DNA from 3 places in the Bacillus sp. AP8 genome. Region 3 is predicted to be linked to each of the others. Evidence: riboswitches for the same ligand, from Rfam matches in the RefSeq annotation. Region 3 holds a riboswitch; each other region holds the start of a gene.

Region 1 (10,433 bases), on a different contig from region 3:
GATCTTTTAATGGCACTCCACTTATTGATTTGGCAATTAATGTCCCCACCTTAGGATAGAAATGATGGCCATCAAAATAATTAGAAATGTCGTTCGTTACACTATTTGGATACATGTAGTTATGTACCTCTCCAAAAACAGAAACGACATCTTTAAGCCATTTATTATAATCATCTAAGCGATCCATCTCTACTAATGCTTCAAATAAAGGAGTTGAAATCGGCGTAGTAAAAATAATAAATTTAGTATTTGGATTATTATCCACTAACGCCTGTAAATAGTTTGGATACTCTTTATTATATTGATAGGTCTTTCCATAAAAAACTTCTTTAAATTTATCAATCTTAGTAGAAGTTTCTCGTTTAATTGTTTCTATATCATCTACTTTAGCAACTGCAACATTTTCACGATTATAATTTCTCATATATATCGGCGTATCTTTGTATGAGATTTTAAAATTATCAATCGCATATTGTAGAGTATCCCATGAGAAAAAGCTTTTTACTCGAAATAAAGGATCACTAATTTGTTGCTCATAGCCTGCTAAAGAACCTGCCACGTTACTTTGGTCAACACTTGATTTAAAGAAATCTAAACCAATAATAATCGTGTCAAATTCCTTGCCTCTTTTCTTTTTAGCAAAATCAATAAAAGCATTGTATTCTCGGACTGACATATTACTAACTGCAAAATTATAAACATTCATACCTTCAAAATCGTGCTGATTGATATAAGTAGAACGACTACTTCCTAACAATAACGTATCATAATCAAAAGGTTGAAACTTTATATGGTTCATTTTTTGTTGTCTTTCATTCATTGCTACCTGAACATCATTATAATCGTTAGATGAACTAAATAACCATAAAGGATCGATATAATATATGAATGAACCTATTGCAATAGTAATAGCAGTTACAACAGATATAACAGTAATACTAAAAGTTTTATAATTCATGTATTCTCACCTTAGAAATTAAAGTATAAAAATTCTGTAACATGTTGAAATTTAAAAAATGTATAAATGAATAATACACAACAGAACATTGCTGTAACAAAATTAGGCTTAAATCGTTGTCCTAACTCTAATGAATTTTTTGCAAAGAAGGCAATGGCAAATGTAATAATCATTAATACAACAAGATATATGAAATTATCAGCTAAACTAAATGCATAAACTGGTAAGCCAAAGCTTGTATTAAATAAATCCTGGACTTGTTGCGGAATCATGAATCCATTTAGTCCTAGCATACCTTTATAGACGTTTACAGCCACATCAAGTGAAGGTGCTCTAAATAATACCCAAGCTGCATTCACAAATTGGAATGTGATAAACCATGCCAACCATTTTGGCAATTTAAAACCAGCTCTTGACCAAAAACGATTTATGACACTTGCAACACCATGCGCAATTCCCCATAAAACAAAGGTCCAACCAGCTCCATGCCAAAAACCACTAACAAAAAAGATAATTAATATATTAATATACGTTCGTACTGCTCCTTTACGATTTCCACCTAAAGGAATATAAATGTATTTCGTCAAAAATGCCGATAAAGTAATATGCCATCTTCGCCAAAAATCTTGAATACTTAATGCTTTATATGGAGAGTTAAAGTTTCTTGGCAATTTAATATTAAACAACAGCGCCAATCCAATCGCCATATCTGAATAACCGCTAAAATCAAAATATAGCTGAATCGTGTAAGATAACGATGTAATCCATGCATCAATAAAGGTAAGGGATTCTGAAACTCTATATCCACTACTAGCAAAAACAGCAAAATAATCGGCTATAGCAACCTTTTTAAACATACCGATTGAGAAAATAAATAAACCAAGTGCTATATTTTTATAGTTTAATTTACTAATAACGCTATTTTTAAATTGATCCATTACATCATCATGATGAACGATTGGGCCTGCAATTAATTGAGGGAAGAACGTTACAAACAATGCATAATCAAAAAATGTATAATTTTTTGTTTCTAAACGATATGAATCTACTAAATAAGCAATCTGTTGAAATGTATAAAAACTAATAGCTAAAGGTAATAACAAATGTAACAATGAAATATTCGTAGAAAAAACAGCATTAATGTTAGTCACTACAAAGTCAAAATATTTATAGAAACCTAGTAAACCAACATTAAATAAAATTCCTAAAGTTAAAACTGTTTTCCTAAATGAATTCCGTTCATTCACAATGTACCTTGATAGTACAAAGTTGATTACTAGTGATAAAAGGATAATATACAAATAATTTGGATTCCAATAAGCATAGAAAAACAAAGAGGCTAAGACAAGAAATAATTTAGCGACAGTAAAATTAAATTTATTAATAATAAAATAAAGAATAAAGGTGATTGGTAGAAATAAAAAGATGAATTCAAATGTGTTAAAAATCAAATTAAACTTACTCCTTTACTAAAGTTCAAGTGCGATTCTACTTTTAGGCATTTAATAATAATACAACATTTTCCCTATTTTTACAATCCACTCTCTAATCCTACAAGTTCTCCAAAATACAGCTAAAAGCTCATAAAATTCGACAACATCAGCCATATGTATTTGACTATCGCTTTCATTATTCAATGAAAAAAAGGAGTATATCTAAAAATGGTTTAGATATACTCCTTTTTTAAAAAAATTTAATATTATAGAAATGGCTTACATTAGTTTTCTAGTATTTTTACATTTCCATTTAGTTTCTTATTATTTGCCGGTGACAATGATTTCTCAATTTTCCCCATAATTAAATCAGCCATTACAGCCATTACAGCAGTCGGAATCGCTCCAGCCAATATAATGGCACCACCATCAGTAACATTAGTACCACGAATGATAATGTCCCCTAAACCGCCACCACCAATAAAGGAACCAATAGTTGCCACACCAATAGCTATTACTAAGGCATTACGGATTCCGGCCATGATCACTGAAATAGACAGTGGTAATTGAACCATGTATAGTAATTGAAATCTTGTCATTCCCATTGCCGTACCTGAATCTAAAATGGATTTATCTACTCCTTTTATACCGATATATGTATTCTTAATAATGGGCAATAAAGAATAAAGAAACAAACTCATAATAACAGTATTTGCTCCTAGCCCCATCACTAGCATTAATACAGCCAACATGGCTAAAGCGGGTATCGTTTGAATAATGTTTGTAAACGACAACACCCAATTACTCAATTTTTTATATCTAGCAATCAGTATTCCTACTGGAATTCCGACGAGTGCAGCAAAAAGCACACCATAAATCGACATCAATAAATGCCTAATAAATTGTCCAAATACATATTCGGAATTTTGAATATAGTAAACAAACAATTCTTTTATTGTATCCATATTAAATCCCCATTTCTAATTGTTCATTCAAAATAATGATGTTTCTCCAAAAATTCTTTCGCTACGGTAGCTGGCTCTTTTTTCTTAACATCCGCTTGATAATTTAATTCCGTTATCATCTCATTATCTATTTTTCCAACTAACGATTGTAGAATATCATCTAATTCTGGATGCTTCTTCAATACATCTTCACGAATTACTGGTGAACAATCGTATGGTGGGAAAAATTGTTTATCGTCTTTCAAAGTTTTTAAATTAAATGCTTTTAATCGTCCATCCGTACTATACGCCAATACCACATCCATTTTTCCATTTTTAACCGCTTGATAAACGAGACCTAATTGCATAGGGAAGGCTTTTTCAAATTCAAATCCATAGTCCTGCACAAACCCAGGATAACCATCACCCTTACGATTCAACCAAGAATTATCTACTCCTAATTTTAATTGGTTAGAAATATTTTCTAAGTCAGAGACTGTTTTCAAATTTTCTTTTTTTGCTAATTCTTGTGTAACCGTTAACGCATATGTATTGGCAAAACCATAAGAATCATACCATTTCTGCTGAAAACGTTCTTTAAATTCTTTTTGTACGATTGCAAGAGCTTTATCTGGATCTTTAACAGGTTCCATGCCAAGAGCACCCGCTAGATCTGTTCCTGTATACCTTGCAGCTGTTATATCAACCTGTCCATCTGTTAAAGCTTGATGCTGAACGACAGAAGATCCTAAGTTTTCCACTAATTCCACGTGCAAATCTGTATTTTTTTCTATCATTAATTTAATAATATTCCCTAATATAGCCGTTTCAGTTGTCGTGACAGTCGCTACTTTAATCGTGTCATCACTCCCCCCTCCAAGTCCTGGTAATGAACAGCCTGATACGATTACAATTGATCCAATCATAAAAATCCATTTCTTCATTTTACTAATCATAGTCCATTCTCTCCTCGTCTTACGCCATTTCCCTTTGTTTCCTAATCCCTTTTGGTGTAACTTTATTTTCAAAGCGAGTAAGAATTAAATCTAATGCGAGGGCTAGAATCGTAACCGGTATAGCCCCACCGAGTACCAAATCTGTTCTAAATAAATTTAAACCATCAAAGATAAAATCTCCGAGGCCACCACCACCGATAAAAGAAGCTAGCGTAGCCCATCCAATTAAATACACGCCAGAAACTCGAATACCCGCCATAATAACAGGAATGGATAGAGGTAATTGCACATGAAAAACTCGTTCTCTTTGGTTCATTCCCATTCCTCGTGCTGCTTCTAATAAATCTTTATTAACACCTTTTACTCCGATATATGTATTTCGTAAAATAGGTAAGACAGAATAGCAAAATAGCGCGACAATTGCTGGAAATTTCCCGATACCTAGTAATGGTATAAAAAACGCCAGAATAGCTAAACTCGGAAAAGTTTGGACAATACTAGCTATTCCAATAATAACTCCAGCTATCTTATCTTTGTTAGCTAGCCAAACCCCTAATGGAACCGCAACAAGTATTCCTAGAAGCAAAGCAGCAAAGGAAATAAATAAATGCTCACCAGATTTAACGATAAGTTGTGAACCATATACTGAAAAAAAATCTACAATAGTATCCATATCATCTCCCCCCTACTCTATGATGCTTTCTTGGAGTTCTTCATTACCCCAAATAGACTCATAGATGGCATCAACTAGATTCGTTTTTGTTAAAATGCCTATAAGATGATTTTCACTATCGACAACTGGTAAATACTTTAGATTATGTATAGATATTTCGCGAGTAGCATCGCGTAATAGTGTATCCTCGTAAGCTAAATGAATATTGGTTTCCATTACTTCAAACACTACTTTTTCCATATTGCGTTCACGCTCTATCAATTCAACATTTAAATAACCTACTAAACTATTCTTACTATCAATCACTAATAATGAATCGACTCTACGCTTTCTCATTAATCTAATCGCATCTGATAGTAGTGCATTTTTTTGGATAGTAACAGGATCATGTAACATAATTTGTCCAACTGTTTGGATATTTTGTCTTGCTTGAGTTAAACGTTCCTTTCCAATAAAGTCTTCAACAAATTCATTTGCTGGATTCAATAATATTTCATTTGGAGTGCCTTGTTGTACAATTTGTCCATTTCGCAAGATGAAAATTCGGTCTGCTAATTTTAGTGCTTCATCAATATCATGGGTAACAAAAATAATGGTCTTACCTAACTTCCTTTGTAAATGTTTAAATTCTTGTTGTAATGAATCCCTCGTAATAGGGTCTAGTGCTCCAAAGGGCTCATCCATTAGAATTAATGGTGGTTCCACTGCTAAAGCTCTAAGAACTCCTATACGCTGCTGTTGTCCACCACTTAACTCAAATGGGTAACGATTAAGATATTCAGGTGGCATATTGACTAACTGTAATAATTCTTCAGCTCGAGCACTTCTTTCAGTTTCGGGCCACTTTAATAGCTTTGGAACTAAAGCTATATTTTCACGAATAGTCATATGAGGGAAAAGACCAATTTGTTGAATGACATAGCCAATCGAACGTCTCAATTCAACAACATCTTTTTTCATAACATCTTGTCCATTTATTAATATCTTTCCTTCTGTCGGCTTAATTAATCGATTTATCATTTTCATCGTTGTTGTTTTACCACAGCCACTTGGTCCAATAAAAACAATGAATTCCCCTTTTTTAATATCAAAACTAATATGATCGACCGCTCTCTTTCCGCCGCCGTATACTTTTGAAACATTTTCAAATTTCAGCATCCCTTTTCCTCCTATAAAAAAATGATCAATCGATTTTACAAATGTTCTTTACATCAGTATTTACATTTGAAATTCGAAGGCTAATGATTCCACTTATACCCTATTCAAATTTTCCCAAACAGATATTCTTGAATATTTTTCAGTTATTGCCTTAAAATAGCAAAAAATCATTCTAAAAGCTTATACAATTACCTTTTTTTACAAAATAAAAAAAAGGCTGCTCCATTTGCTGAGCAGCCATTCTCATTTAATCTTGATATTTTGGTAAATCTTCAATTATATCTTCATTACGATCTATTAATATCCAACTACAGTTATTCTTCAGTGCATACTGATAAACATCACAGAATTCTAAAGGTATCGAAGTACTACTTTTAATTCTCTCACTAAATACTTTATCATCCACTGGAATAAACCAACCATCTTGCGCCTTTTTGTATACGCTTACGTCTTTCTCCCCTTTATCTGATAATGGTATTTGATTATTTAGCCATTTATATGATTCTATCGTTAGATGTACACTTGAAATCGTTAAGATACTACTAATCATGATGAGCTCCTCCATTAGTTACGAAATTCTTCTAAAGAACCTCCTGCAAATCTAATTCAATAAGCTGTTCACTATATATTTAGCATTCGTATAACATTTTCAAAGTTATTTCATTTTTCTTTTTTTCATATTTTTCAATATATAACCACCAATAAATCTTCTTGGTTCATATGAGATTACAAATGCATTTGGTTCATACTCTTCTATTATTTTAATTAAATCTGCTTCTAAATTTCTTTTTGTTAGTATTTCTAATTTATATCGAACACTTGTCATTCCTTCACCCTTAAAGACAGTCACACCATAACCAGCCTGCCGAAGGTCTTGAATCAGTTCTTCATTTTTTTGAGGTAGATTCACATTGAAAGTCGTATAGCCAATGGCTAATTTTTGTTCAATCTTTGTACCTATTAAAATACCCATTCCAAATCCAAGTGCATACACAAGCAACCCCGCAAAGCTTTGGTTACCATTAAAAACAATTGAAAGTCCAAATACGTATATTAAAGCTTCCATAAAACCTAATATTGATGCTGGAATGGTCAGATTTTTCACTAAAAATATCGTACGCAACGTAAAACAAGGTACATAAATAAGTTGTAATAAAAGAATCAAAATAATATCTTTCAAGTTCAGTACCTCCATCCATTTACAAAGATGAATTTTCAAAATAATTATCACATCTACTATAGCTCTTAAATGTTATATTCTCAAATATTACCCTAATAAAAATAATAAAAACTTTTTTAATGTAAAGCTGTTTTCAATATCACAGTGTTAAAAGAATCCATTCTGTTCACTTACTGCCGCCGAATGCCAAGCTTCCTTGCTCGTTCCCCATTTTGCGGCCTTGTCACTCTCAATTCTTCCGAATGAGTCTCATGGAACCACTCAATCAATTCTTGCTAAAAATCAGGATTAATGTATTACAAAAGCAAACTACAATACTGACATTTGTTATTTTCGATTTACCAAGCATTCCCCTACTTATAACTACTTCGTCATAAAAATATAAAAGGCATCATAAAAACTATCAATCAGCTTTTGTGATGCCTTCTAAATTTATAAATTATCATTCTATCCATATTCAATCAATTACGAATATGATAAAACTTCACTAACTCTCTTTCTATTTGACTGTTTTGATAAAGAATTCTTTCTTTTTCTCTAACGTTCATCACTATTATCATTCCTCTTTTATGGAAAGCATATGTATCCATAATTAAGGTAGGATAGCGAAAGATCTTACAGGAAAACCAGATGCTTTTTCAGGCTTTGGAACAATATTCACAATAACAGCACCTTTTGGTGGTAATTGATCCAAATTCTTTAATAATTCAATTTGATATGTATCTTGATCAAGTACATAATACTCGGCTAATAGTACTCCATTTTTTTGAAAATCAACACTTGCATCTGTATCAAATGTTTCATGTCCAATAGCTTTAATCTGTCTCTCTTCGAATAAAAACTTTAATGCTTCAACTGACCAACCAGGAGCATGATTATTCCCTTCTTCATCCTTATTATTAAAAGCTTTTTCATCTGGCCAACGCTTACTCCAATCTGTTCGTAAGGCGACAAAACTTCCGTCACTAATTCTTCCATTGACTTCTTCGAATTGAAGAATATCTTCAACCGTTAAAACATAGTCGTTATTCTCAGCTGCCTCTTTTGATTTATCAATAACAATTAAAGGTAGGATCAATTCCTTTAAATCAATTTCATCTAGGAATCTTTGCCCGCGAACAAAATGAATTGGGGCATCGATGTGTGTGCCATATTGTCCTGCAAACTTAAAACTTTGTGCCAAAAATCCATCGTCATGAGTAAATAATGTTTGAAACTGTGCAGCATCGAATGCCGAAAAATGTGGAGATTCTGGTCCGAAGGTATGCGTTAAATCGACCCATTTCTTTTCTTTTAGTAGTTGGATTGCTTGTAATACTTCATTTGACATATTAATCACCTCAAAATATTGTAATTTAACTTCATCGAGTTCATAAAAACAATCTCGATAACGTCAATATAAAAAACCTCTTCCATTGTTAAGAAGAGGTTTTGGCATCAGAGTTATCGACTCTTCTTATCTTCAAGCATAGTTGCTTCTGGAATTAGCACAGTACTTAAAAAGTCTGTTGCTGAGGATTCAAAGGGCCAGTCCCTCCTCCTCTCTTGATAAGAAAGTTACTTATTCAATATATTTCGATTTTCTTCCTTCAAAAATGATAGGATTTGATACTACTGTACAAGCGATTTTTTTAAAAGTCAATATTTTTTGATAATTCAGATTAAAATATTTTGTAATGCAACCTTAAAATAATATTCCACATTAATGTTAATCATTATTTCTTCCCATCATTTTTTCTATTTATCAAATCTGATTAATATATCTTTAATATCATTTGCCTCTTTTATAAAATAGATGATAGAAGCAAGTAAAATGATTAGCCATAGTCTTTGAATAAACTGATCTTGCCAAACACCTATTAAATATAAAATAGCAGGTAAAGTTAATGTAACCCATGATTGTACGAACGCGACTTTACTTACATATTGTTCTACTGGTTTTTTTAAAATATTTAATACGTAAAACAAGTACCAAAGAAATGCCTACATAAACCACGTTAAACTATTCACATAATCATGAAAATGATAAACTGAAATAATGGCATACATGATAGCTATAATGGAAACCCATAGCGAAAACCAACCTAAACCACTTCCATCCATTCCCTTATAAAAAGTAAAGCTCACATAAAGAAACGTCAATCCAAACAAGAACGTAGCTGCATATCCATATATCGTCCAATTACTTTGATCAGAAATAATGATTAAATAAAAGGGAATGATCACTTGTAATATTCCTACAAATAAATTAAAAATAGCTACACTTTTAGTGTCTGCTTTTCCTGAAAGCATAAAACTATTTAGAAACAACGTAGCTCCAGAGAGTAATATACCTACATAAGCCATAATCCAAGCCTTCCTTCATATGTTCCAATCTATTTATACATGAATGTTTCTCGATTTTTTACTCGTCCGAAGAGTGTTAATTTGGTCAAGAATGCCATCGATATCTTGACACATTCACTAAATTCAAATGAGTATCAATCAAAAGTTAAACAGGCTTTTTTATATAACTAACCCAACAACAATTCCTGATAATAAACTTACCAAAGTTGCACCGTATAAGAGTTTTAATCCAAAGCGAGCTACAACATTCCCTTGTTTTTCATTCAACCCTTTAACCGCCCCTGCAATAATACCAATTGAAGAAAAATTCGCGAATGAAACTAGAAAAACAGAAATAATTCCTAATGATCGATTACTAAAACTAGCTGCAATTTCACCTAAACTTATCATTGCAACAAATTCATTTGTAACAAGTTTAGTTGCCATAATACCACCAGCAGCTACTGCTTCAGACCATGGAATTCCCATTAAAAAGGCAATTGGTGCAAAGATATATCCTAGAATATCTTGGAATGATATCCCTATTGCCATATCAAAAATAGCATTAATAAAAGTCATTAAGGCGACAAAACCAATTAACATCGCTCCAACAATAACAGCCACTTTGAAGCCATCCATTATATATTCTCCTAGCATTTGAAAAAAAGACTGCTTCTCTTCCTCAATAACCAAAAGATCTTCCTCAGGATTCACTTTATATGGATTAATAACAGAAGCGATGATAAAACCTCCAAAAAGGTTCAATACAATAGCCGTAACAACATATTTGGGATCAATCATTGTCA
Region 2 (10,433 bases), on a different contig from region 3:
ATATGCAAAGAATAAGACGTCAATATGTAGAAAAAGGACAATACTATAAATCTCTACAAAAAAAGTAAGGAACTTATTTAAGGAGCAACCAAAAGTAAAACAAGTCTGTTAGAAGGTTACTCTTTAGCATGGTAGGCACTAGATCTAGAAAATACGTTATTGTTCCATTTATATATACGAATGAAATACAAAAAGAGAGCATTCATAACTAAATGCTCTCTTTTTTATTATGCTTTTAGAGCTGCTGCTTTCAACTCTTCTGCTTTATCTGTACGTTCCCAAGGAAGGTCAATATCTGTACGACCAAAATGACCGTATGCTGCTGTACCTTTATATATTGGTTTACGTAGATCTAACATTTTAATAATTCCTGCAGGACGAAGGTCAAAATGATTACTTACTACATCTACTAATACATCTTCATCAACCTTACCAGTACCAAAAGTATCTACTGCAATGGAAACAGGTTTAGCAACGCCAATAGCATATGCTAATTGAACTTCTGCTTTATCTGCCAATCCAGCAGCAACGATATTTTTAGCAACATAACGCGCGGCATAAGCTGCAGATCTATCTACTTTTGTTGGATCCTTACCAGAGAATGCTCCACCACCATGACGTGCATAACCGCCATACGTATCTACAATTATTTTACGACCTGTTAATCCAGCATCACCTTGAGGACCACCAATAACAAAACGGCCAGTAGGATTAATAAAGTATTTCGTGTTCTCATCAATTAATTCTGCTGGAACTACTTGATTAATAACAAGCTCTTTCAAATCTTTTTGAATTTGTTCAAGAGTTATTTCTGGGTCATGTTGAGTAGAAATAACAATTGTATCAACTCTAACTGGCTGATTATTTTCATCATATTCAATTGTAACCTGTGTTTTACCATCTGGACGTAAGTAGCCAAGAGTTCCATTTTTACGAACTTCCGTTAAACGACGTGCTAATTTATGCGCTAATGAAATAGGTAAAGGCATAAGTTCTTTTGTTTCATTACACGCAAAACCAAACATTAATCCTTGGTCTCCTGCACCAATGGCTTCAATTTCTTCTTCTGTCATTTGTCCTTCTCTTGCTTCTAACGCTTTATCAACACCTGCAGCGATATCAGCAGATTGTTCATCTATAGAAGTTAACACTGCACAAGTTTCAGCGTCAAAACCATATTTTGCTCTAGTATAGCCAATTCCTTTAATTGTTTCTCTTACAATCTTAGGAATATCTACATAAGTAGATGTTGTTATTTCTCCAGCAACTAACACAAGTCCTGTTGTAACAGATGTTTCACAAGCTACTCGTGCATTTGCATCTTTTTTTAGTATTTCATCCAGAATGGAATCTGATATTTGGTCACAAATCTTATCTGGATGTCCTTCAGTTACTGACTCTGAAGTAAAAAGTCGACGTTTCTTAGACATCAAATTACCCTCCTCAAATTTGGTAGAGGCTTTCTCGAATAGTTATACTATTCATTTTTCCCTCTTTTGTTGACGGAATTCATTTTCCTAGACACAGGAACTTTCTTTAGGTTTTTCAGAGGATTTTTTGTCCATAAAAAAAACCTCTCCTTGATGTGAGGAAAGGGTACTTGTTTACGTACATCAGCCTTTCGCTCTTATCGTTCAAGGACCAATGCCTTGCATCAGTTGAGCACCTTTGCTACAAAAATAATCAAATATGTGATTATTTTACATATAGCAGGTTGCTGGGCTTCATCGGGTCTGTCCCTCCACCAGCTCAGGATAAGAGAATCCGTTCGTTTACACATAATAACACAACTATAATATTTGTCAACTTTTCACCCTTATAAAACCTTGGGGAATATGTAATAATAGAAAGTTTTATGAAATGTGAAAATTCTAACATACTTTCTTTGAATTTATATTTTATACTTAAATTAAGATGGAAGAAATCTAATAATACACATTCATTAATGAAAACGTGCATTTTTTGAACTGTTTGTGATTTTTCAATAAATTAGTATAGATTAATAAATCAAATGTGTTATACTATTTAATATGTTATACTATTAAGAAAAAAATTACATTAATGATAAAGGAAGGTATTTCTTATATGAATACGGTAGAGATTTCAAATGAGCTACATGAACTCTTAGAAGGAAATAATGTCTCTGTTCAGCTTTCTGTTCCACAATTAGTTGAAAAAGTATTAACTCGTAATGAAGGAGTACTTACATCTACTGGTGCTGTTAAAGCTGAGACTGGAAAATATACTGGACGTTCTCCTAAAGATAAATATATCGTTGAAGAAGCATCTACTAAAGATAAAATTGATTGGGTTAATAACCAACCAATTTCTCAAGAAGTATTTTTAAAGCTTTATAATAAAGTTATTTCTTATTTAAAAGAAAAAGAAGAAGTATTTGTTTTTAATGGTTTTGCAGGAGCTGATAAAAAATCACGTCTACCCATTCAAGTAGTAAATGAATATGCATGGCATAATCTTTTTGCACACCAATTATTCATTCGTCCTACTAAAGATGAATTAGTGGATCACGATGCGCAATTCACGGTTATTTCAGCACCGAATTTTAAAGCAGATCCTACTATTGATGGAACGAAATCAGAAACGTTCATTATTATTTCTTTTGAGTATAAAACAGTATTAATCGGTGGAACAGAATATGCTGGAGAAATGAAAAAATCTATATTCTCTATCATGAACTACCTTCTTCCTGAAAATAACATCCTTTCTATGCATTGTTCTGCTAACGTCGGAAAAGAAGGAGATGTTGCATTATTCTTTGGACTTTCTGGAACTGGTAAAACAACATTGTCTGCCGATCCAAACCGTAAATTAATTGGCGATGATGAGCATGGCTGGTCTTCAAATGGTGTATTCAATGTTGAAGGTGGATGCTATGCTAAATGTATTGATCTTTCTAGAGAAAAAGAACCACAAATATTTGATGCGATTCGCTTTGGCTCAGTATTAGAAAATGTTGTGGTTGACGAGCACACTAGAATCGCTGATTATTCAGATAAAACATTAACAGAAAACACTCGTGCTGCATATCCAATCGATGTTATGAATAATATCGTCGTACCAAGTGTTGCAGGACATCCAAATACAATTATCTTTTTAACTGCCGATGCATTTGGAGTATTACCTCCAATTAGTAAGCTATCAAAAGAACAAGCAATGTATCACTTCTTAAGTGGATATACTAGTAAACTAGCTGGTACTGAACGTGGTATCACTTCTCCAGAAGCAACATTCTCTACTTGCTTTGGATCACCATTCTTACCATTACCTGCAACAGTATATGCTGAAATGCTTGGTCAAAAAATTGACGAGCATAACGCTAATGTATTCCTAGTAAATACAGGCTGGACTGGTGGAGAATATGGTGTAGGTAGCCGCATGAAACTAGCGTATACTCGCGCAATGATTCAAGCTGCACTTGAAGGGGATTTAACAACTGTTGAAACGGAAAAAGATGCTATTTTCGGTTTAGAAATCCCACAACATGTTCCTGGTGTACCAGACGACGTTCTACAACCATATAAAACATGGAGTGATCAAGCAGCATATGAAACAAAAGCAAAAGAATTAGCTACTAAATTCCGCGAAAATTTCAAGAAATTTGCCAATGTTTCTGCAGAAATCAAAGAGCTTGGTGGCCCAATTCAATAATAGGTAAAAAAGCGCAAGCTCCAGTCTACAAATATATAGACTGGAGCTTTTCTACTGAACTAGGGAATATTTCCCCTTAGCAATATAAAAAGAGCGTCCAAGTAGTGATGAGACATCTTTAAGACGCCCTTATGAACACACTTTTTGTATTGTATATCATTTCATTTGCACTTCAAAAATACTCTTACTTTACATGAACTACTACCTTTTCATTTTGAATGATAATCGACCATTTACCCTTGTGTGGGAATTGTAATTCACCAGAATAAAATCTTGTTTCTGCTAAATCCGTCTCATCTATATTATCTGTTGCTGTAAAATATAAGGTTTTCTTTTCACCTGTTTCTTTTGAAAGGATTGTAACAGGAAGAGTTTTCTTTAACTTGCGATCATGCACCTCAATCTGTACTTCTCTCTTATCATTCACTACAAAATCCTCTTTAGAACGATAAATAATACTCTTATTAGACTTTGGATAGGGCTCCTTTACTGTAATAGAAAAGTTAGCAAATGGTTTGTTATCTATCGTAAAAAAGAAAATCCAATCTCCTGCATATGGAATGGAACGAAAACTTGTTAAAAGGTGGGCATCCTCTCCGTACAAACTACCTTGTAGTGATAGACCACCGAATGGCAATATCTCTACTTCTTCATGCGTTTTACTATTCTTTGCTACGATATTGAGTGGCTTATTTACCAATTGACTTGAATCCCCCCATACATAAACGAACATCTTCGCAATATTTCTCGAATCCTCCGCTACCCATTCAAGACCATTAAAGAGAATACCAACTTTATTAGGTATCCCTAATACCCCCTGTGGGTAAACTAGCCGTCCATCATGGTCTAATAAATCAAAATATACACCTTTAGAAGAAATTAATTCCTTTTTCGGTGATTCTTTCGGCTTTATCTGCTTCACATAGTTTCCCATGAATACAGTAGAAAAAACGAATAGTAAAACGATCGTACAAGATGTCACCCATATCGCAAATGGTCTAGACCTTTTACTTTTCCTTATAGGCTTCCTTTTTTCATTAATAGATTGCAATATATGGTCCCTTTTTGTATCAGTAAGCTGAAAATGAGGAAGCTGCTTTAAATTATTGAGTAATTCATCATTCCTTTTATTACTTTTCATAAGGTCCTTCCTCCAATAATTTTTTTAATTTTTTCAGCGCTCGAAAAAAGGTCACATCTACTTTATTCGTACTCCACCCTAATATTTCCGCACATTCACTACTCTTCATTTCCAAAATACCCTTTACATATATAACATCACGATACGAATCCTTTAGTTTAACTATCGTACGATATAAATGTCTTTGCTCTTCATCTATTAATAATTGGTCTTCAATACTATCGCTTCTATCTTCTTTTTGTTTTCTAGAAAAATTTAAAAATAAGTGTTGTTTACTATTTCTTCTAAAGCTATCTCTGGCAACATTCCTCGCAATTGATATAAGCCATGTTTTAGGATGTGAGGAAGCTCGATACTGGTCTAATGAGTATAAAGCTTTTAGAAATGTTTCTTGAACGAAATCCTCTATATCTGTTCCTCCTGTATAATAAGCTAAATATCGAGAAATATCTTTTTCATACAATCGAAACCATGTTTCTATGACATCTCGTGAATTCATAATTCACCCCCAATCCATTTCATGAAGTAGACGTTTTAAAACAAAAAATCTTACACTATTTAAAAAATTTATAATGAAACTAGATGACTGTTTTTACATACTTTCAAATAGTGCCCCTATGAGGTCACCAGTTCCGATGCTTCCGTAGAAAACTCAAGCTTACGCTCCAATTGACCTTTTTATGCTAATGTTATCCATTGCACTTCTTTAATAGCATTCTTTTAGCAAACAGCCTGATAGGCATTTGATTAAATGACCTATACATTCGTAATGTTCTTTAGAACTATGAAAAATCCCTTTAATCAGACCTATGTTAACATTGAATTAAAACAGAAAGACCCGAAAAAGTTCTCTTAAAAGAGAAACCATTTTCGGGTCTTTCTTCAACCTCTATTTATGCTTATTCAAATAAGCTATTATTTAACCATCTTCCCATAGTTGATTCATCAGTGATTTTATCGATTTTCTTCTTTCTTCTGTAGCCAGCTCATTTTTCACCCATTTATTATCGATAAGCTCTACGACATCGCCTTCATAAACATTATCAGCTACTAAGTCTTTTAAAATATCTTCAGTAACTCCGTTTATTTCAATGACAACAAACTTACCCTCAAAACGATCTACAATGCCTTTCATAAAACATCACTTCCCTATTGTGGTGTAAATGCTGTACTTGCACTTGTTGTTTGTCCATTAGCTGAAACAGTAATATCACCGTTTACAGTATAACCTTTAGCCGCACGACCCGTCCTAAATTGAATCATGGCGATGCCATTCTCATTTGTTATACCACTATATTCTGTTTCAGTAGATTTATAATGTAATTTCAAATTAACATTTGCGTTAGATACAGGTTTACCATTCGTATCGACCACTCTAACCGATACTGTTACAGATGCGTTCTGACCAGGATTAGGCTGATCTATGCTTGCTGTCGCTGTAATCGGTGTAGTAACATTCGTATTATTTTTTGGTACTTCCGTTGTTGTATTTCCCTTTGATTGTGTTGTTCCAGTATACTTCCAAGCATTCTTATTCACTTTCATAGTTGTTCCATCCGTCTTAAAAACAATCGTTCCATCCGTATCTGTTCGATATATATTGACATGATGGCTTGCTAATCTTGACAATATTTCATCTTCTGGATGACCATAATTATTTTTGCCTACTTGTATCACACCATAGGTAGGCTGAACTTCTTGGACGAATGATTCTCCCGTAGAATATTTACTCCCATGATGACCCACTAATAAAACAGTTGATTTTACCGTTTCACCTGAAGCAATAATTTTTTGTTCAGATTCAATTCCGGCATCACCTGTGAATAGAAAAGACTGTTCACCATATGATAATCTAACGACAGCACTCATTTCATTTGTTTCCGTTGAATGATCGATAGGTGCAATCATTTTTGCTTGGACAGCTGAATCAAGATCCAGATTCATTCCTGCTTTTGCTGTAGAAATTTTCAATCCTTTATTTTGGATCGATTGCAATACAGATTCGAATGTTTGAGTACTACTTTGAATTCTCGGCATATATACTTTTCCGATAGTAAAGGAATCGATAATCGCATCAATTCCTCCAATATGATCAGCATCTGGATGCGTTCCAATTAGGATATCAACATTTTTTATACCTAATTGTGATAAATAAGTAACCATCAGATCTTCATCATCGTTATTGCCACCATCAATGACCATTACCTTTTTATTAGGTGTAATGATAACTTGAGCGGCCCCTTGTCCAACATCAACAAAATGTACTTCTAATGTTCCATCTCTTGTTTCAGTAGAGCTAGGACTTGTAGTAGCTGGCGTTTTTTCTTCTTTGTTATTCTTTATTGGTTCTTGTGCTTTACTTTCTTGATTTTGATCAGAAGAAGTGGATTGTTCATTTTTCGTGCCTTCAGACGAAGAACTTGATTCCGTAGTCGATGAACACCCTCCTAATAAGATAGACATGATCAGAACTGTGCTAAAAATAAAACCCATAGTAGATTTAGTTTTCACCATTTTTGTTCGAGACAGTACAATAGCTATACTAACTAAAATTAAGACTCCTAACATCATCATATGAAGGCCCCTCTCGTTGTAATGAAATCCTTTTTGATTTTATCTGTTTCTGTTCAATCAAAAAGGAGCCATGCAACAGAACTAAAACAATCCTTACAAGAAACCAAAATGGATTCCTAAAAGGAATGATTTATTTCTGAGCATGGCAAAATGATTCGTTTTGTTATTCTTTAGTTTACCGAATGTAATGAAGTTAGTTCATATGTAATAATTGTATGATTCTTTTCCCATACCACTTTTTTTATAATACCTGTCCCCGATGTTTCACCATCCATTGTTTTTTTCACAGGTAAAGGAATTTCTATAGGATATAAACGGTATCCATTCTTTTTTAACGAAAAATCATTACTTTTTAAACGCTCTTCTTTTCCTTTTGTAACAATCATAGTATTTAATTCTAGAGGCATACCCATATTTCATCTCCCCTTTCTATACATATATTTTACCATCATTTATTATGTTGTTTCATCCAGTTCGTTAACTTTTTCACTGTTTCACGATTTATTTCCGGCGGAAAAAAGTGGGTAAAATGCGGAAAATACCAACTCTCTACGACCTTATTATGCTTTAGCAAAATTTCTTCTAATCGATAAGCCTGCTTAACGGAAACATTTTGATCTAAAACACCGTGTATGATTAAAACGGGGCATTGAATTTCATTCACTCTTTGGTTAGGAGTGCGCTCTTGATATCGCTCTGGATACTTACTAGGTGGCCCCCCTATTACCCTCTTCATCATCCGTCTTAAATCAATTCTTTCTTCATAGGTTAACGTAATATCTGATACTCCACCCCATGTAACTAATGAAGCAACACTTGGACACTGAATAGCTGTCCATAAAGCCATTATACCTCCACGCGAAAATCCAAAAACATGAATATCACGTACTTTTTTATGATGTTCTAACACTTTATAAGCTGCAATCGCATCTTGTCGATCAGCTCCAACAAAATCCTCTCGTCCCTCTCCTCCTTGATTACCACGATAAAAAGGGGCAAATACAATAAATCCTTGAGATGCAAATTGGATAATGCGCCCTGGACGAACTTTTCCTACATTTTTAATACCACCACGTAAATATAAAAACCCATCATATTTCTCTTCACATTGCGGTTCAGCTAATAATCCTTTAACACATAGGCCATCAGAAATATAGGTAATTGTAAACAATTTAATTGTTGGATGAGGAGACGGGAAAGGAGTACAAGAAACAATTGTACCATCTACCATATTCATTGCTCTATTTCCCTTTCTTTAATTCCATAATTGTTATAGGCATTCACACATTTTTTAAATGCTTCATAAGATATGTTAAACCTTTATGGGAATAAATACACGTTTTTAGGAGGATCTTGAATGAAAAAATGGCTGAAAATAAGCATGTCAATTTTAATTATTGTATCCATGTTTACATTAATTGTAGCATGTGGAAAGGAAAAAATTAAAACGGTCAAAGTAGCAGAAGTAACACGTTCTATATTTTACGCACCGCAATATGTTGCTCTAGAAAAAGGTTTTTTTGAAGATGAAGGTTTAAAAGTTCAAATAACCACTACTTGGGGTGGAGATAAAACGATGACTACTCTATTATCCGATGGTGCAGACATCGCATTAGTTGGATCAGAAACCTCCATTTATGTTCATGCCCAAGGTTCAAAAGACTCGGTTATCAATTTTGCCCAGCTAACTCAAACTGATGGAACCTTTTTAGTTTCCAGAGAAAAACTAGATAGTTTCTCATGGGATATGTTAAAAGGCAGTGAGTTTCTTGGCCAAAGAAAAGGTGGAATGCCACAAATGGTAGGCGAATTTGTATTAAAGAAACACAATATTAACCCACAAAAAGATTTGACTCTTATTCAAAATGTTGATTTCGCCAATATTCCAAATGCTTTTGTATCTGGTACTGGAGACTTTGTTCAGTTATTCGAGCCACAAGCTAGTATTTTTGAAAAAGAAGGGAAGGGTCACATTGTTGCTTCATTTGGAACAGAATCAGGTAAAGTACCTTATACGACATATATGGCAAAATCCAGTTACCTAAAAGATGACAAAGATACTGTTGGAAAATTCACTCGTGCCATTCAAGAAGCACAGACATGGGTTGAAGAGCATAGTGCCAGTGAAATAGCCAAAGTGATTAAACCTTACTTTGAAGATACTGATTTAGAAACGATTATTGCTGTAGTTGATCGGTACAAAAATCAAGATTCCTTTGCCACTAATCCCATTCTGGATGAAGAAGAATGGAGCAATTTAAAAAATATTATGAATGAAGCTGGTGAATTACCTCAGGATGTTGCATATAAAACATTAGTTAATACTGACTTTGCCAAAAAAGCTTCAAAGTAAGGAGGCTTTCCATTGAGCTTTCTAACAATAGAACATGTTCATCATGTATATTTTTCAGAAAATGATGCACTGACGGCTCTTGAAAACGTGTCTTTAGAGATAGAGAGAGGTGAGTTTATCTCTTTCCTAGGTCCTAGTGGCTGCGGAAAGACAACTTTACTTTCTATCATTTCTGGATTATTGTCACCTACTTTTGGAACTCTAGCCTTAGATGGTGACGTAAATTACGCAGAGAAAAAGCATGAAATTGGTTATATGCTTCAACAAGATTACTTGTTTCCATGGAAGACAATTAAAGAAAATATTATTTTAGGTTTAAAATTACAAAAGACCAAACAACCACAATTAGAATTACAAGCATTAAAATTGTTACACGAGATAGGTCTAGGTCACGTAGAAGCTCAACTACCTAAACAGCTTTCAGGAGGAATGAGACAAAGAGTTGCTCTTATACGAACATTGGCAACCGATCCTAAATTATTATTACTAGATGAACCATTTTCCGCATTGGATTATGTAACAAAGCTCAAATTAGAAGATCTTGTATTCTCTACCTTAAAGCATTTCCAAAAAACAGCTGTACTAGTAACGCATGATATCGGTGAAGCAATCGCAATGAGCGACAGAATCTTCTTATTTGCCGCTAAACCAGGTAGGATCTATAAAATCTATAATGTACCTGATGAATTAAGAAAA
Region 3 (10,433 bases):
AAGCAAATGCAAGAAGATGTCCATGCGTTTCTAGCGGAACATCTACACTAAGAGAAATATTTTTTCATTATTCTATTTGAAACAACAAGATGTTAAAAAGGATGTCACTCAAAGGTGCAAATTTTGGGAGACATCCTATTTTTTGTCTACATTCTGTTAGACAACTACAAACTGTATGTTATACATGGTGTATAGCTAAAAATAAAGAGAGATAGCATGATGAAAAAATGTTAAGGAGAACTTAGTATGAATAAATATCTTCAAGAGAATACAAGGGAGAAAAATGCTCGCTATATTATAGCGATGGCAAGTTTATTAGTCCTATTTTCGGTGGTATTTGCATTTATGGTCTATCGACTTCACATAAATGAGTTAAAAAACTTTGATTATTCGATTATTAAATTTATTCAAAGTCGAATTTCTGAACAATTAACATCAGTGATGAAAATAATCACGTTTTTCGGTGGTCAACTAGGCTTGGTTTTAGCGGTCTCAATTAGCAGTATTATTTTGTTTTTTTTCAAGAAGAGATATGCTGTATATATCATATTATCATCCATAGCGGGTTTAGTTTTGAATCTTTTACTTAAAGGATTCTTTGAAAGAGAAAGACCTGTATTTTATCGTTTGATAGAAGAAAATGGTTATAGCTTTCCTAGCGGACATAGTATGAGTGCGATGATTTTTTATATATCATTAGCAGTTATTTTGGCTAAAATTTCTAAAAGTAAAATGGTAGATATTATTATTGGAATTCTGTTTGCTATTTTAATTATTTTGATTGGTATAAGCCGAATCTATTTAGGAGTACATTATCCTAGTGATGTTTTAGCGGGATTTGCTGCTGGTGGATTTGTTGTTTGTATTTGTAGTATTGCACTCAATTATTATGAATTTCGTCGAAGAATAAGTTGAAATATATGGTTACTATTACTCTTATCTATCTATTTTTAACATGCTATAATGATTGCTTAGTTTTTCTTGGTTTTGTTTCAAATACAGTGAGTGAAAAGAGTAAGACTACTACGATAAGCATGTGTTTCTTAACAGTTTGAATGTATTTGAACAGAGCTTAGTTCCAAAAGTGTTAGGAATAGGAGATATTAGTAATCATGGAAGAAGTATTAGTATATAAGATTAAAGAAAGTATTGAAGCTCCAATCGAGAAGGTTTTTTCATTTCTATCAGATGATGACAAAATTAAAGTGTGGAGTCAGATTTTTGTTGAGAATATATATGAATCCGAACAAGATAAACTGGAATGTAAACCAGGAACGAAATATAAAACAGTTTCGAAGTTCAATAAAAAAATAATTACGACTGAAGCTGTTTTGCTTGAGTATGATTTTCCTTATAGTACAGCTGTTCAAGGCAATACAGATCAAGGGGTAATGACAACTAGGTACCTATTAGAGGCATATGAAAAGGATAATCAAATAGTAACACGGTTAATGCTAGAAACATATATTGTCCCTAAAAACTGGTATTATAAACTAATGGTGAAGTTGTTGGGATGGACATCAAAAATAATGATGGAAGAAGAGTTGGAAAAGTTAAAAACAATTGCTGAGGAAAAAGAATAGAAACTAAGAAAAGAGCTATGGATACGGCTCTTTTCTTAGTTTAGTAATAACTTATTTCATCATATGTAAGATTGTACAAAATCATTCAAACATTCTTAGTTTGATACGGCTTTTTCTTCATCTAGAAAGCTTGTACAAGCAGGACAACGTGTTGCTTCAATAGCTATTTCTGACAAACAAGCTGGGCATTTTTTTGTAGTAGGAGCTGGTTGTTCTTTCTTTTTCGTGAATTTATTTATCTGTCTAATAACGATAAAGATACAAAAAGAAATAATTAAAAAGTTAATGACATTGTTTAAGAATAATCCATAGTTAATGGTAGCCGCTCCAGCTGATTTTGCAGCAGCGAGAGAAGGATAATCTTTACCAGATAGATTAATATATAAGTCTGTAAAGTCAACTTTTCCGATTAATAAGCCGATAGGAGGCATTAATACATCCTCTACGAAAGAAGTGATGATCTTTCCAAATGCCGTTCCGACAACAACCCCAACTGCTAAATCTAACACATTACCACGATCAATAAATTTTTTGAATTCTTGCCACATCGAGTAGTCTCCTCTTTTCCTTGAATTTTTCGCTTTCTCCAATATACCAAATATTAGGTAGGTATACTAACTAATTTGCATTTTAGTACAGGACAGTTTGCTAAAAGATTGTGGATTTTCAATAAGTTTGGTGAATAAAAGTAGTGGATAAAAAAGGTCAATTGAAGCGTAAGGTACGAGACTGTTGTATGAAGATTGACCGCCCTGTGGAAATCAAGCATCCGAGAGAGTAGCATAGCCTATTTTTCCTCCATCTTAATAGGCAACAAAGTTAGCGAAAATAGTGTATTACATAAATTATTGTTAAAATATATTGACAAATCTGAAAATACTCCTTATGATAAAAAAACAAAATATTAACAATTAACTACATATCATACTCTTATCTAGAGAGGTGGAGGGACTGGTCCTGTGAAGCCTCGGCAACCATCATATAATGAACGGTGCCAATGCCAGTAGAAATATATTCTAGTCGATGAGAGAGAAGTCAATATAAGTATATAAGGGCGCTCTTTCATAGTGGAAGAGCGCTTTTTGTTTATATTGAAAATGATTTTTATATCAAAGGCATGGTTAGACGTTACTTTTGATATGAAGTAAGGAATTTTGATGCAGCAAATGCGAGAAATGAGTATATCTACTTGGCACTAACCTTAGGATTGCAAATGATTTAGAACTTATATTAAAAAAGAACGAAAATATGCCAAATGATAAAATCAATGCAGTTAAATTGTAGATGCATTACCTGAAAATAGAGTCATCCACCAAGAACATACACCATCAAGAAGTTGATTGAAAATCATTGGTGAGATTATAAATCTCTTTAATGATCATTACATATTAAAAAAATGAATTGTTGATAAAATGGAGGATGAAATATGAATTTTATTACTAAGCTAGTTCAATCAGGAGTAAAAAGAGATCCATCGACAGGAGCCATTAGTACACCCATCTATCAATGTACTACTTTTGAACATCCTGAGCTGGGTAAAAGCACAGGATATGATTATGCTAGAACAGCTAATCCTACAAGAAGAGCACTCGAAGAAGCAATTGCCATTTTAGAAGAAGGTGACGCAGGGTTTGCTTTTTCATCTGGAATGTCGGCGATTTCAACGATTTTATTCCTATTTAAAGCTGGAGATCATATCGTCATCTCAGATGATTTATACGGAGGAACATACCGTGTTTTAGAAGAAATTTTTAAGAACTTTGGAATATCAGCTACATACGCAGATACTTCCTGTACGGAAAGTATAATTGAAGCAATAAAGCCAAACACTGCTGCATTATTTATAGAAACACCTTCTAACCCATTAATGAAGGTGACAGATTTACAAGCAGTTTGTCAAATAGCAAAAGAGCGCCACTTATTAACAATCGTAGATAACACATTTTTATCACCATATTTACAAAAGCCAATCCAGTTTGGTGCTGACATTGTTATTCATAGTGCATCGAAGTATATAGGTGGACATAATGATGTAATCGCTGGTTTAGTAGTAACCGCAACTCCTGAACTTAGTGAAAAAATGTTAAAGTTGCAAAATGGAGCAGGTGCTATTCTTGGACCTCAAGATTCTTGGCTTCTACTAAGAGGTATAAAAACATTGGCAATTCGTATGGAACAACAGCAAAAAAATGCATATCAAATTGCTAGCTGGCTCGAAGAACAAGACCTGATCACAAAAGTGTACTATCCAGGACTTCAATCTCATCCTCAGAAAGCGATTAATGAAAAGCAAAGTAATGGACATGGAGCAATGCTTTCATTCGAAGTGGAAGATATTTCGGTAGTAGCAGCCATTTTGAAAAATTTGAAAATCATTAGTTATGCAGAAAGCTTAGGTGGAGTGGAATCATTAATTACGTATCCATATACGCAAACACATGCTGATATCCCGAAAGAAATGAGAGATAAAATGGGTGTGAATGATCGCTTACTACGACTTTCTGTAGGTATTGAACATGTAGATGATTTACTTTTAGATTTAAAACAAGCTCTACAGCAAAGTCGAAAAAATAGTTTAGTTTAATGGATGACTATTTTTCAACGTAGAAACTACCAGAAAAATGATATTGAGGTGAGTACGTCATGAATTTTCGTGATGAAATACAAAAAAGAATTTTGATCGGTGAAGGTGCGATGGGTACACTTCTTTATGCTACTGGTGTAGATCAATGTTTTGAAGAATTAAACATAACGAATCCAGGCTTAATTAAAAGTGTTCATCAAGCGTACGTCATTGCCGGTTCGGAAATTATCCAATCGAATACTTATGGAGCGAATCATTATAAGTTAAAAAGATTCGGATTAGAAGATCAGGTTTCCGTAATTAATAGAGAAGGAATGAAAATAGCTAGAAGTGCGGCAAATGAGGATTGTTTTGTTTTTGGGACAATTGGCGCGACGAGAAGTCTTCGCAAATCGGACATTTCGATAGATGAAATAAAAAGAAATTTTCGAGAGCAATTATTCAGCTTATTATTAGAAAATCCAGATGGTATTATTTTGGAGACCTATTATGATTTTGAGGAAATGGAGTCCGTTCTGAAAATTGCCAGACAAGAAACGACTTTACCAATTATTGCGAATGTATCTCTACATGAAATTGGTTATTTACAAAATGGAATGCATTTGAGTGATGCGCTAGAAAGATTAGAAGAACTTGGAGCAGATGTTGTCGGTGTTAATTGTCGTCTTGGTCCATATCATACCATTCGTTCGTTTGAACAAGTACCTCTTTTTAAAAAAGCAGTACTGTCTGCATATCCGAATGCAAGCCTCCCAGAATATTTAGATGGGAAGTTGAAGTACGAAGAAAATCCTGAATATTTCGGAAAAAGTTCATTACTCTTACGTGAACAAGGGGTAAGGGTTATTGGAGGATGTTGCGGCACCACGCCAAAGCATATTGAAGAAGTTAAGAAAGCTTTAAAAGGTTTAGAGCCAATTACAGAAAAGAGGATTACTCCAAGAAAGGTTGAAGTGATTCAAACTAGTGTGCAAGGAGAATCAGAAGCGTTATATGAAAAAGCAAGAAAACAACGTACTATTTTAGTAGAATTAGATCCGCCAAAGGTATTGAATACCTCAAAGTATATGGAGGGTGCGAAAGCATTAATGGATGCTGGAGCCGATACCATAACGATGGCTGATAATTCATTAGCTTCACCTCGAATTAGCAATATGGCATTAGGATCTAAATTGCAGCAACATGGAATTAATCCATTGATACATTTAACTTGCCGCGATCATAATTTAATAGGCTTACAATCGCATTTAATGGGTCTGCATACTTTAGGTATGGATGAAATTCTTGTGATTACAGGTGATCCATCAAAGGTTGGAGATTTTCCGGGAGCAACATCTGTGTATGATGTATCTTCTATGGATTTAATTAGTTTAATTAAACAATATAATCAAGGTGTTTCTTATAGTGGAAAGTCATTAGGGCAAAAAACGAATTTCAAAGTTGCTGCTGCTTTTAATCCTAATGTTAAGTACCTTCATAAGGCTGTTGCGCGTATGGAAAAGAAAATCTCCTGTGGAGCCGATTCTTTTTTAACTCAACCCATCTATTCGGTTCATCAAGTAGAAGAGATATACCAAGCGACAAAACATTTATCTACGCCGATTTTCTTAGGAATTATGCCTTTAACAAGTTATCGTAATGCAGAATTTATCCATCATGAAGTCCCTGGAATCACTTTACCTGAGTCGGTGTTACAGGCAATGGCCAAAGTTGGAGATGATCGCGTACAAGCTGAATTAGAAGGGATTGCCATTGCGAAAGAATTAGTTGAAGCGGCAATGGAAAGATTTAATGGAATATATTTAATAACACCATTTTTACGATATAACATGACAGCAGAGCTAACACAATTTATTCGAACAATTGATGCGAAGCAGAAAGAGGAAGTGTCGGTCTATGAATAATCATTCTTTAACGAATATAATGAAGGAACGAATTCTTGTTCTTGACGGGGCAATGGGTACGATGATCCAAAATGCCAATTTAACAGCTTCTGATTTTGGAGGCGAAGAATATGAAGGATGTAATGAATATTTATCACTGACATCTCCTGAGACGATCAGTAAAATTCATGAAGATTATCTACTAGCGGGTGCTGACATTATTGAAACAAATACTTTCGGTGCTACTCGTCTAGTATTGGATGAATACAATATAGGTTCTAAAGCTTATGAAATAAACAAAGCTTCCGCAGAGCTTGCAAAAGCAGCCTGTGAAAAATTTTCAACTCCTGAAAAGCCACGCTTTGTAGGCGGTTCGATGGGACCTACTACCAAAACGCTATCTTTAACAGGTGGTACAACTTTTGATTTGCTAAAAGCTTCTTATTGTGAGCAAGTAGAGGGCTTGATCGATGGTGGCTGTGATGTATTAATTGTGGAAACTTGCCAAGATATGTTGAATGTGAAAGCAGCCTATACGGGTATACAAGAGGCTTTTTCGAAAAAAGATAAAAAGCTCCCTATTATTATTTCCGGTACGATTGAGCCTATGGGAACGACTTTAGCTGGTCAGCCAATTGATGCTTTTTATTTTTCGTGTGACTATATGGAGCCTATTGCAGTAGGTTTGAATTGTGCAACTGGTCCTGAATTTATGACAGATCATGTTCGTACTCTTTCTCAATTAGCAAATACAGGAATTAGTTGTTATCCGAATGCGGGTTTACCTGATGAAGAAGGGCATTATCACGAATCACCATCTTCATTAGCAAGCAAAGTAAAGCAATTTGCTGAAAAAGGGTGGATTAATATTATTGGTGGCTGCTGTGGAACGACACCAGCACATATTTCTGCAATGGTAGAGGCGGTAAAGGACATAGCGCCACGTGTTATTTCAAGTGAAACACATAATCATGCAGTTTCGGGAACAGATTCTCTACTATATGATGATAGTATGAGACCACTCTTTGTTGGTGAGCGTACAAACGTAATTGGTTCAAGAAAATTTAAAGAACTCATTCGTGATAAGAAGTTTGAACAAGCATCAGAAATAGCTCGTGCCCAAGTAAAAAAAGGTGCACATGTTATTGATATATGTTTAGCAGATCCTGATGATGATGAGCTAGGTAACATGAAAGAGTTTGTTTCAGAGGTAGTCAAGAAAGTTAAAGTACCACTCGTAATTGACTCTACTGATGATAAGGTTATAGAAATGGCTCTTAAGCATTCACAAGGAAAGGCAGTTATTAATTCAGTCAATCTAGAAGATGGTGAAGAGAAATTTAAAAGTGTTTCAACACTTATTCATCAGTATGGTGGTGCATTAGTTGTTGGTACAATAGACGAAAAAGGAATGGCAGTTAAAGCAGAAGATAAATTACGCATAGCAAAACGCTCCTATGATTTGCTGGTTAATAAATATGGTGTTAATCCAAAAGATATCATTTTTGACCCACTAGTATTTCCCGTAGGTACTGGAGATGAACAATATATTGGATCAGCTCTTGAAACTGTTAAAGGGATACAGGCGATTAAAGAAACGATGCCAAATTGTTTAACGATTCTTGGTGTTAGCAATGTATCTTTCGGTTTGCCTCCTCGAGGAAGAGAGATTTTAAACGCTGTATTTTTATATCATTGTACAAAAGCTGGCTTAGATTATGCCATTGTTAATACAGAGAAGCTTGAACGTTTTGCAAGTATTCCAAAAGATGAAATCGAATTGTCTGAGAAGCTACTTTTTGAAACAAGTGATGAGACTCTTCAAGCGATGGTGGATTTTTATAGAGATAAGAAAGTTGTCAAACAAGTTGACCATAAAAAATTACCGTTAGAGGAACGATTAGCAAAATATATTGTCGAAGGTACGAAGGAAGGATTAATCCCTGATTTAGATGAAGCGCTAGCTAGGGGTAATGCACCACTCGATATCATTAATGGTCCATTAATGGCAGGCATGAGTGAGGTTGGGGTTCTATTTAACGATAACCAGCTAATTGTTGCAGAGGTTCTTCAAAGTGCGGAAGTTATGAAAGCATCCGTATCCCATTTAGAGCAATTTATGGAGAAAAGTGAGACAGGGAACTCGAAAGGGAAAATTATTTTAGCTACCGTAAAAGGTGACGTACATGATATAGGTAAAAATTTAGTTGAAATCATCCTATCTAATAATGGTTACGATATTATTGATTTAGGCATAAAAGTAACGGCTCAACAGCTTATTGAAGCTGTTGAACAGCACAAGCCTTCTATGATTGGTTTATCTGGGTTGCTTGTTAAATCAGCTCAGCAAATGGTTTTGACAGCCCAGGATTTAAAAGATAAAGAAATCAAGATACCAATTATAGTTGGAGGAGCTGCATTATCTAGGAAATTTACAGATACTAAAATAGCACCAGAATATAAAGGAACAGTACTTTATGCAAAGGATGCAATGGAAGGTTTAGCTTTAGTCAATACAATGCATGATGAAGAAAAGAAGCAATCATTTATTTTTGAACTAAATGAAAAAAGAAGAAAATCCCAAGCACTAGCTGCAACAAAAACTGAAAAAACAGTTGTGGAAAAAGCGGTAGTGACAGTTGGGCAAGCAAATGTAAAAGTGCCAGAAGATTTAAAAAGGCATACATTATTGAATTATCCTTTACAAAGTATAATGCCGTATGTAAATCGACAAATGTTAATCGGCCATCATTTAGGTCTAAAAGGTAAGTTAGATGCATTACTTGAGAAAAAAGATGAAAAAGCTTTGCAATTAACTGAACTAGTCGATTCATTGTATGAAGATTTATCAAGAGATCAGTATCAAGTGAATGGTGTATATCAATTTTTCCCTGCTCAAAGTGATGGGAATAAGGTCATTGTCTATAATCCTGACAATCAAAGTGAGATACTAGAAGTCTTTGATTTTCCAAGACAAAATAGTTCCCCATTTTTATGTTTAGCAGACTATTTGAAACCAGTTTCATCAGGGGAAATGGATTATGTCGCTTTCTATGTAGTAACAGCAGGTAAAGGAATTCGTAAGAAAAGTGATGAATGGAAAGAAAAAGGAGAGTTTTTGAAAAGTCATGCCATTCAGTCTATCGCTTTAGAAACAGCTGAAGGTTTTGCAGAAAGAATGCACCAAGTCATTCGTGATAAGTGGGGAATAAGCGATCATATCGATATGACTATGAAAGAACGTTTTGCCGCTAAATATATTGGGCAAAGATTTTCATTTGGATACCCGGCTTGTCCAAACTTAGAAGATCAAGAAAAACTATTTAGACTATTAAAGCCAGAGGATATTGGTGTCAAACTAACGGATGGCTGTATGATGGAACCAGAAGCATCTGTTTCAGCGATTGTGTTTGCCCATCCTGAGGCTAGGTACTTTAATGTGGAGAGATAACGCGAAATATCAACGTTTTTGGATGCCTTAGTAAAGAAATCAGAATTTGTGAATATAAATGATCACCGAAGTTAGCGTAATTTCTCTGATATAATCTGTAGTTATAAATGTTTAAAAACCTTCTTTTATCTAATTAATTAATTGGACGAGAGAAGGTTTTTTTATTGTGTAGAGAACATCATCTAACAATTGGGAATGAAAGCATAAGCTAGGTTATGATTCTGAGATTACTTATAATGGCTCGACAACAAAGATTACTGTTTGTAGTGCATAAGCTGAAGTAAATAAAGTCATAATTATGTTAAATAATATAAAAAACGCCAATGATTGTTGGTGTTATAATAAAAGACAAATAATCTTTATAAGGAGCTGTCCAAAATGAGAGATTTTCAAATACATTTTAATGGATTAGAGTATTCTGTATTTTACGAATATTGCGATGGGAATGTTTATTGGGAAACTATTCAAGATGGATTTGAGACGAAAGAAGATGCAATAAAATGGGTAGACGGAACAAACGCTGTTCTTGACGAGAGTGAAGAAAGAAGAGAAAGAGAGTTATGGATAGGGGTAAATTAAAGGTTTTATAGTGAATTTAATTTACTGATAAAATACTATATAAAATGTTAATATATATTCTTGGACATTGAAAGAGTCGTCAATAAGGGCGACTCTTATTTTTTTCTTTGAAAGACTACATTAGAAATTAATCTTCTATTACAAAAAAACACATCTAACTTTTTGCTAAATGTATAAATACTTTTTTCTAATTTAATTATAATTTCTGCTCAATGAGGGCGTTCGTGTTGATACGCCTTTACTAATAGTAGCACGTCTCCTGTCAGTGTATTTGTAATAGAAGTGGAAATTTTCATTATCATTTGACCGTATATTACTAAAATAATGACAAACAATAAAAAAGAAAGGAGAGA

What was found. Region 3 has a riboswitch for S-adenosylmethionine ahead of BN349_RS08240 (trans-sulfuration enzyme family protein). Riboswitches for the same ligand answer to the same signal wherever they lie in the genome.
Region 1: linked by a shared signal. The riboswitch ahead of BN349_RS02375 (cyclase family protein) and the one ahead of BN349_RS08240 (trans-sulfuration enzyme family protein) in region 3 are both predicted to bind S-adenosylmethionine.
Region 2: linked by a shared signal. The riboswitch ahead of metK (methionine adenosyltransferase) and the one ahead of BN349_RS08240 (trans-sulfuration enzyme family protein) in region 3 are both predicted to bind S-adenosylmethionine.

What each region holds. Positions count from the first base shown of each region.
Region 1 is NZ_CAPG01000012.1:68,474-78,906, reverse strand. It holds gene BN349_RS23120 (hypothetical protein) at 1-958, opposite strand, end outside; gene BN349_RS02410 (MBOAT family O-acyltransferase) at 970-2,409, opposite strand; gene BN349_RS02405 (ABC transporter permease) at 2,676-3,356, opposite strand; gene BN349_RS02400 (osmoprotectant ABC transporter substrate-binding protein) at 3,380-4,291, opposite strand; gene BN349_RS02395 (ABC transporter permease) at 4,311-4,964, opposite strand; gene BN349_RS02390 (ABC transporter ATP-binding protein) at 4,977-6,122, opposite strand; gene BN349_RS02385 (DUF5983 family protein) at 6,370-6,672, opposite strand; gene BN349_RS02380 (DUF2179 domain-containing protein) at 6,778-7,302, opposite strand; gene BN349_RS02375 (cyclase family protein) at 7,895-8,632, opposite strand; SAM riboswitch class I at 8,756-8,857, opposite strand; partial or broken gene BN349_RS23115 (AmiS/UreI family transporter) at 9,040-9,648, opposite strand; gene BN349_RS02365 (NupC/NupG family nucleoside CNT transporter) at 9,808-10,433, opposite strand, start outside.
Region 2 is NZ_CAPG01000080.1:5,037-15,469, forward strand. It holds gene BN349_RS19190 (gamma carbonic anhydrase) at 1-68, shown strand, start outside; gene metK (methionine adenosyltransferase) at 228-1,430, opposite strand; SAM riboswitch class I at 1,625-1,761, opposite strand; gene pckA (phosphoenolpyruvate carboxykinase (ATP)) at 2,086-3,669, shown strand; gene BN349_RS19205 (hypothetical protein) at 3,854-4,810, opposite strand; gene BN349_RS19210 (RNA polymerase sigma factor) at 4,800-5,309, opposite strand; gene BN349_RS19215 (DUF3006 domain-containing protein) at 5,730-5,945, opposite strand; gene BN349_RS24365 (MBL fold metallo-hydrolase) at 5,960-7,384, opposite strand; gene BN349_RS19225 (DUF2584 domain-containing protein) at 7,555-7,797, opposite strand; gene BN349_RS19230 (alpha/beta hydrolase family protein) at 7,833-8,621, opposite strand; gene BN349_RS19235 (ABC transporter substrate-binding protein) at 8,742-9,737, shown strand; gene BN349_RS19240 (ABC transporter ATP-binding protein) at 9,750-10,433, shown strand, end outside.
Region 3 is NZ_CAPG01000034.1:32,925-43,357, reverse strand. It holds gene dapF (diaminopimelate epimerase) at 1-51, shown strand, start outside; gene BN349_RS08255 (phosphatase PAP2 family protein) at 247-915, shown strand; gene BN349_RS08250 (SRPBCC family protein) at 1,113-1,583, shown strand; gene mscL (large-conductance mechanosensitive channel protein MscL) at 1,679-2,131, opposite strand; SAM riboswitch class I at 2,511-2,613, shown strand; gene BN349_RS08240 (trans-sulfuration enzyme family protein) at 3,010-4,167, shown strand; gene BN349_RS08235 (bifunctional homocysteine S-methyltransferase/methylenetetrahydrofolate reductase) at 4,227-6,071, shown strand; gene metH (methionine synthase) at 6,064-9,501, shown strand; gene BN349_RS08225 (hypothetical protein) at 9,880-10,080, shown strand.